2 regions of the Arthrobacter sp. BG3 genome follow, and region 1 is predicted to be linked to the other one. Evidence: riboswitches for the same ligand, from Rfam matches in the RefSeq annotation. Region 1 holds a riboswitch; the other holds the start of a gene.
What was found. A riboswitch is a leader RNA that binds a small molecule or an ion and turns the genes downstream of it on or off. The one in region 1 is predicted to bind S-adenosylmethionine.

Region 1 (3,706 bases):
TGATGAAACCTGACTCGTCCTCGGTTCCGATGTTGGAGAAGAGGCTGATGATGCGGCACTCGTCAACGTCGTGCATCGGGTCTACATACGGGACATTCATGCCAGCTTTGGTTGCCTGCAGCGTGTCGCACAGCTCGTTGACGGCCGCGACGCTAGGTTCGTAGCGGCGGCTCAGAAGCTGTTCGCGGGAATTTTCAGTGGCCAAGGCTGTCATATATTGCTGAGTCTCCTGCGGGTTTTGGTGAAGCTGCCAGACCGTACGTGGGCACGCCGAGCACCGGGGCACGTTAAGTACGGTGTGGTTTGAAAATGTGGTGTGGACCGATTCCTGGTCGATCCTTACTAGTCTATCAAGCCCCGCGAAATGCCGTTCCCGCGGAGCGGCCGCTACCAGAGCCGCGCGGTGGCGCGGCGGGCGCCCTCTCCCAAGGATTCCAGCTTGGCAAAGGCAATTTGGGGGTGCACCCGGCCGCCCAGACCGCAATCTGTGGATGCAATCACATTTTCCCGGCCCACCAGTTCGGCGAAGCGTACGATCCGGTCAGCCACCAGGTCCGGGTGCTCGACGACGTTGGTGGCGTGGGAAACGACGCCGGGGATGATGACTTTTCCGTCGGGGAGCTTGGTGTCCTCCCAGACGCGCCATTCATGCTCGTGGCGGACGTTGGCGGCCTCGAAGGAGTAGCCGCCCGCATTGATCTGCAGGACGGAACCGACAATGTCCGCGAACGGGATGTCCGTGGTGTGCGGGCCGTGCCAGGAACCCCAGCAGACGTGCAGCCGGATCTGGTCCTGCGGCAGGTCGCGGAGCGCCCAGTTGGTCGCCTCAACCCTGAGCTGGATGAATTTGAGATAGTCGGCCAGGCTCGGTTCCGGGTTGATCTGGTCCCAGCTTTCGGCCAGCGACGGATCGTCCAGCTGGACCGTGAGCCCGGCGTCGATGATGGCCTTGTACTCCTCCCGCATGGCGTCGGCGCAGGCGTAGAGGAGTTCCTCATCCGTCTTGTAGTACTCGTTGGCGACGCGGGCGCAGGAGCCCGGGGACAGCGAGGCGACGAAGCCCTCGGCCAGGCCGGCGGCGGCCAGGCCGGTCCTGAGGTTGGCGATGTCCGAGCCCACAAGGTCCTGCCCGGTGTAGCTCAGCGGGCCGGCGATTTTCGGCTGGGTGACACTTTTGCGGTGCGCCAGGATTCCGGAGGACGGGTCGTTGTAGGCCTCGTTGAACTTCTGCCGGTCGCGCCGGTCCGGGAAGGAGGTCAGCACGATGTTGCCGGGTGTGGAGCGGTGCACTGCAGCGTCAGCCCAGCGGTCCACATCCGTCGGCTCGAGGCCGCCGAGCCGGCTGAAGGAGTAGTTCCACCAGGCGCCATAGTCCACCGAGCTGGACATCGTGTGCCCATATTCGCCGTCGTTGGGGATATCAATGCCGAGGTCTTTCTGGCGCCGGACGATGTCCACCACGGACGTTTCCAGCAGGTCCAGGAACTCGGGGGTGATGCCTTCTGTTTCCTTGGCCTCGTTCGCCGCGATGAGCTCGGGGGTGCGGGGCAATGAGCCTGCATGGGTGGCGCGGATATGGTCGGTGTTCTGCTGCATGGGGGCGCTTCCTTTCCATCGGTCCTGGCGGTAGCACCTTGGCCGTCACAGTGCTGCGTACGGGCAGGGTTGCTGCGGCGTCAACGGTCCAGGTCCCTCGGCCGCTCGGGATGGTCACCTCCCACCTAATTCGACCGGGCGCCCCCGCGCAAGCCCATCCGGCGAAGTTCCGCGTGCTGGACACCGGGTCCCGGCCCAGCCGCCCCGCCTCCTCCCGGCCCAGCCGCCCCCGCCAGGTCCCCGCGCAGCCGGCGGGAAGTCCATTGGATGGTCAAATGAGTCGACGCCACCGCGATCGGCTAAACTTGGGTGGTAAGAGCCCCGGACTCTGGCGTTGATGGTAAGAGCACAGCGGTAGATCCGGGGCGTTCTCATGAACGGCGCTGAGCTCCGGTGACCACCCTGGTGAATCACACGGACTTTGGCCCGAACGAATGGGGGAGGATCCCATGCCAGCAATCGTGATCGTCGGAGCCCAATGGGGCGACGAAGGCAAAGGTAAGGCCACTGACCTGCTTGGTGGCCGAGTCGACTACGTCGTCAAGCCCAACGGCGGCAACAATGCCGGGCACACCGTCGTCGTAGGCGGTGAGAAGTATGAGCTCAAGCTCCTTCCGGCCGGCATCCTGAGCCCCAACGCGGTTCCGATTATCGGCAACGGCTGCGTGGTGAACCTCGAGGCGCTGTTCCAGGAGATCGACGGCCTGGAAGCCCGCGGCGCCGACACCTCCAAGCTGCGGGTCTCCGCCAACGCCCACCTCGTGGCGCCCTACCACCAGGTCCTGGACAAGGTCACCGAGCGGTTCCTCGGCAGCCGCGCCATCGGCACCACCGGCCGCGGGATCGGCCCGGCCTACATGGACAAGGTGGCCCGCCTCGGCATCCGGGTCCAGGACGTCTTTGACGCCTCCATCCTGCGCCAGAAGGTCGAAGGCTCGCTGCGCCAGAAGAACGAACTGCTGGTGAAGGTCTACAACCGCCGGGACATCGAGGTGGACGAGATCGTGGAGTACTTCCTGTCCTTCGCCGAGCGCCTCCGCCCGCTGGTCATCGACAGCACTTTTGTCCTGAACACCGCCCTGGACGAGGGCAAGGTGGTCCTCATGGAGGGCGGCCAGGCCACGTTCCTCGACGTTGACCACGGCACCTACCCCTTCGTGACCTCCTCGAACCCGACCGCCGGCGGCGCCTCCGTGGGCTCGGGCATCGGCCCCACCCGGATCTCGCGCTCCATCGGCATCATCAAGGCCTACACCACCCGTGTAGGCGCAGGACCGTTCCCCACGGAACTGTTCGATGAGATGGGCATGTACCTGCAGAAGACCGGCGGGGAGTTCGGCGTCAACACCGGCCGGCCGCGCCGCTGCGGCTGGTACGACGCCGTGCTGGCGCGCCACGCCTCCCGCGTCAACGGCTTCACCGACTACTTCGTCACCAAGCTGGACGTGCTCACGGGCATCGAGCAGATCCCGGTCTGCGTGGCCTACGACGTTGATGGCGTCCGGCACGACGAAATGCCGATGACGCAGACCGAGTTCCACCACGCCAAGCCGATCTTCGAGTACTTCGAAGGCTGGACTGAGGACATCACCGGTGCCCGCACCCTGGAAGACCTCCCGGAGAACGCCAAGAACTACGTGCTGGCACTCGAGAAGCTCTCCGGCACGCGGTTCTCCGCGATCGGTGTCGGCCCGGACCGCGACCAGACGATCGTGATCAACGATCTGATCAATGACTGATACTGACTGACGCATTCATCGCGGCGCCCGACGGCGGCGGGTCACCTGGAAGGGTGGCCCGCCGCCGTTGCTCGTCCCGAGGAAAAAGAAACTTCCGATCGGTGCGTAACCTTTCGGGGCACCCCAGCGATTACTCCTTTGTAAGCGCCGCCGGAGCATGGACCCCCCACCAGGTTTCCGGCCGGTCTTCCACTGTAAGTGCAGGCCGGCGCATGCCCCCAAGCTGCGCCGGCCGGCCTTTCACTGAACGCGCGGGCTGCTGCCAGCCTCCATCGGGCCGCAGCCGGCTTTCACCCAAAACCAAAGGATGTACGTTTCTTATGAAGAGTGTTAGCAAGACCACCAAGATTGCTGTCGGCGCCGCTATTCTC
Region 2 (3,706 bases), 890 kb from region 1:
CGCCCCGGTGGCGAAGATTGTGACGCCCGTATGACTCCCCGGGTCAAACCAGCGCGCCGGCCCCGACACCCCGGCGCCCGGCAGTGCGGCCGGGGGCGCCGGGCGTCGGGGCGCTCAGGCGGTCTTGGCCGCGCGGAATCCGGCGTCAAGGTCGGCGAGGATGTCGTCGATGTGCTCCAGGCCCACCGAGAGCCGCACCAGGCCGGGATTCACGCCGGCAACGGCCTGCTGCTCCGGGGAGAGCTGGCTGTGCGTGGTCGACGCCGGGTGGATGACGAGGGAGCGCACGTCGCCGATGTTCGCCACGTGCGAGTGCAGCTCGAGGGCGTCAACGAAGCGCTTTCCGGCCTCGGCTCCGCCGGCGAGATTGAAGGACACGACGGCGCCGGTCCCCTTCGGGCCGTACTTGCGGCCGCGCTCGTACCAGGGGCTGGAGGGCAGCCCCGCGTAGGCGACGGATTCGACGTCGTCCCTCGCCTCGAGCCATTCGGCCACCCTGATGGCGTTGGCGACGTGCCGCTCCATGCGCAGGCTCAGGGTCTCGATGCCCTGGGCGATGAGGAAGGCGTTGAACGGGGACACCGCCGAGCCGAGGTCACGCAGCAACTGGACGCGCGCCTTGAGGATGTAGGAGAGGTTGGCGCCGAGGGCACCGTCCGCGCCGAGGTCCCGGGCGTACACCAGGCCGTTGTAGGTGGGGTCCGGGGTGTTGAAGCCGGGGAAACGCTCCGGGTCCTTGCCGAAGTCGAAGTTGCCGGAGTCCACGATCACGCCCGCGATCGCGGCGCCGTGGCCGCCAAGGTACTTGGTGGCGGAGTGCACCACGATGTCCGCACCCCACTCGATCGGCCGGATCAGGAAGGGGGTGGAGAGGGTGTTGTCCACGATCAGCGGGACGCCGGCCTCGTGCGCAACCTGCGAGATGCCCTCGATGTCCAGCACGTCCTGGCGGGGGTTGGAGACCACTTCGCCGAAGAACAGCTTGGTGTTCGGCTGCACGGCGTCACGCCACTGGGCCAGGTTGTCCGGGTCCTCCACGAAGGTGACGGTGATGCCGAACTTCTTTAGGGTGTGCGCGAGCAGGTTGTAGGTGCCGCCGTAGAGGCTGGGGCTGGCCACCACGTGGTCACCGGCCTCGGCGACGTTGAGGATCGCGAAGGTCTCCGCGGCCTGGCCGGAGCTCAGCAGCAGCGCCGCGAGTCCGCCCTCCAGGCTGGCCACCCGCTGTTCGACGGCGTCCTGGGTGGGGTTGCCGATCCGGGTGTAGATGGGAGCCAGTTCGGCAAGGGCGAAGCGGTTGGCGGCGCTTTCCGCGCTGGGGAAGACGAACGACGTCGTCTGGTAGATCGGCAGCGAGCGGGCGCCGGTGGCGCTGTCCGGCTCCTGGCCGGCATGGATCTGGCGGGTTTCGAAAGACCAGGCATTGGACATCTGGAGGCTCCTTTTAGGGACTGGGCACAGACAACCCCGGACCCCGTTGGCCCGGGACAGTACTGGCGCCGCGCTTGCCGGCCGGCGGGCGCCGGCAGGCCAGGTCTTCACCCGGGGCACCCCACCGCGATACGAGGGTTGCCGGCCAGCGAGCCGGGGCTGTGTGCTGGCACTCATGACCTGCCCCCAGTCTAGGAACAGTGTGCGGGCTGTGAATAGCTTTATGACGAAGATGAAGTTGCCCTCGGAACGGTCCGGATGGCCCTTCCGTTCCGCCTTGCGATAAGAGATAGTGCCCCGCCGAGAGCCCCCGAAATGACATCCCACCACGGTTAGGGGAGCCTAAGCTGAGAGGCGCATCACAAAGTGTCAAGATGAGGGCATGCGCATGGATCACGTCTCTTACGCCTGTGAACAAGATGGCCTCGCTGCCACCACCGAACGAATTGCGTCTGCCCTCGGCGTGGAAGCCGTGAAGGGCGGAGTACACCCCAGATTCGGGACCCGCAACATGATCATCCCGCTCGCGGGACACAAATATGTCGAGGTCGTGGAGGTTCTAAACCACCCGGCATCGGACAAGGCACCCTTCGGCCAGGCCGTCCGCGCCCGCTCCGAAGCAGGCGGCGGCTGGATGGGCTGGTGCGTCGAAGTGGACAACCTTGCCCCCTTCGAGGAACGGCTCGGCCGGGCCGCTGTCAGCGGCAACCGCAAGTTCCCCGACGGCCGCGAACTGGTCTGGAAGCAGATCGGCATCCTCGGACTCATCGCCGATCCCCAGGTCCCGTACATGCTCAAGTGGGAAGGCGATCCGGAACTCCACCCGTCGAAGGCCTACGAGAGCAACGTCAAGATGTCCGCACTCACGATTGCCGGCTCGGCAGAGCGCGTGACCGAATGGCTGGGTGTTCCGGTGGAGAAGCCGCTGGAAGACGTGGCCGTGAACTGGCTCGCTCCCCGCGGCACCCCCGGCATCCTCTCCGTCACCTTTGAAACGGCCTCCGGAGCCGTCACCATCTAACGCCCTACCGCCCTACACTTCGGCCGCCATCAGCGGGTGCCAATGACGTCACCCAACGATGGCGGCCGAAATCTTTTAACGGCCGCCCGGCAACGCGGGGTCAGTTAGCGCCGGTCCGGAGGCTCCGGATGGGCGCTAAGTGACAGCGCGTTGCTTGGTGGGTGGGGCTTGGTGGGTGGGGCTTGGGACTTGGGGGTTGGTCGTTTGGGCTGGGTCAGCCCAGGCCGATGGCCTTGCCGAAGAGGCTGAAGCCGACGAACGCCACGGTGTCGAGCACGGCATGGGCGATCACCAGCGGCATGAGGCGCCGGGTCCTGGTGTAGACCAGCGCGAAAATCACGCCCATGATGGCGTTGCCGATGAACGGCCCGAAGCCCTGGTAAAGGTGGTAGCTGCCGCGCAGCATCGAACTGGCGAAGATCGCCAGCGGCAGGCTCCAGCCGAGCTTGGGGAGCCGGTCCAGCAGGTATCCCACCACGATCACTTCCTCCACGACCCCGTGCCGGACCGCGGAGAGGATCAGCACGGGCACCGTCCACCAGTAGGCGTCCAGCGCGCTGGGGATGATCGACGTCGTGATGCCAAGGGCTCGCCCGGCGGCGTAGAGGCCCAGCGACGGGATGCCGATCAGCGCCGCCAGGCCGAAGCCCTGCAGCAGGTCCCTGCCGGGCCGCGCAAAATTGAGCCCCAGTTTCTGGAATGCCGTGGCGCCATGGCTGCCGCGGCCGGCAGGGCCCGGCGTCAGGTGGTCGGTCAGGAAATAGAGCGCCAGGACCACCGGCACCAGCGCGAAGAAGATGTCCAGCAACTGGTAGGTGAGGTCAAAGTATTCGCGGGTGCTTTGCGAACGGTTCAGCGTGGAGGTGGCCTCGGACAGTGGCGCCCGGGTCAGCTTGTCGAGCAACTGAACGACCGAATACACGGCGGACTGCCCCAGGGACAGGCCCAGGACTATCCAGACTTCTAGCCGCAGGCGACGGCGGGAGGGAACCAGCATGTTCCTATCTTGCCCGGTCCCGGCTTGCCCTGCCTTACCGGCGTTGCCGCCTATGCTTGGGGTTTATGAGTGCGCCCGGGAAAATCATCATGATCCGGCACGGCCAGTCCGCCGCCAACGCCGACACCTCGATCTACAACCGGGTGCCCGATTACCGGATCCCGCTGACTGAACGCGGCGTGGAACAGGCCCGGGCGGCCGGCGAGGAGGTCCGGCGGCTGCTGGACGGGCGCCAAGTCTGCGTGTACGTCTCCCCC

Region 2: another riboswitch for S-adenosylmethionine. It lies ahead of AC1MFL_RS03425 (bifunctional o-acetylhomoserine/o-acetylserine sulfhydrylase); the one in region 1 lies ahead of AC1MFL_RS07205 (cobalamin-independent methionine synthase II family protein).

What each region holds. Positions count from the first base shown of each region.
Region 1 is NZ_CM155270.1:1,638,112-1,641,817, reverse strand. It holds gene AC1MFL_RS07210 (uracil-DNA glycosylase family protein) at 1-214, opposite strand, end outside; gene AC1MFL_RS07205 (cobalamin-independent methionine synthase II family protein) at 388-1,596, opposite strand; SAM riboswitch class I at 1,609-1,713, opposite strand; gene AC1MFL_RS07200 (adenylosuccinate synthase) at 2,046-3,335, shown strand; gene AC1MFL_RS07195 (hypothetical protein) at 3,656-3,706, shown strand, end outside.
Region 2 is NZ_CM155270.1:750,466-754,171, forward strand. It holds gene AC1MFL_RS03425 (bifunctional o-acetylhomoserine/o-acetylserine sulfhydrylase) at 115-1,431, opposite strand; SAM riboswitch class IV at 1,497-1,612, opposite strand; gene AC1MFL_RS03430 (VOC family protein) at 1,814-2,452, shown strand; gene AC1MFL_RS03435 (CPBP family intramembrane glutamic endopeptidase) at 2,667-3,449, opposite strand; gene AC1MFL_RS03440 (histidine phosphatase family protein) at 3,515-3,706, shown strand, end outside.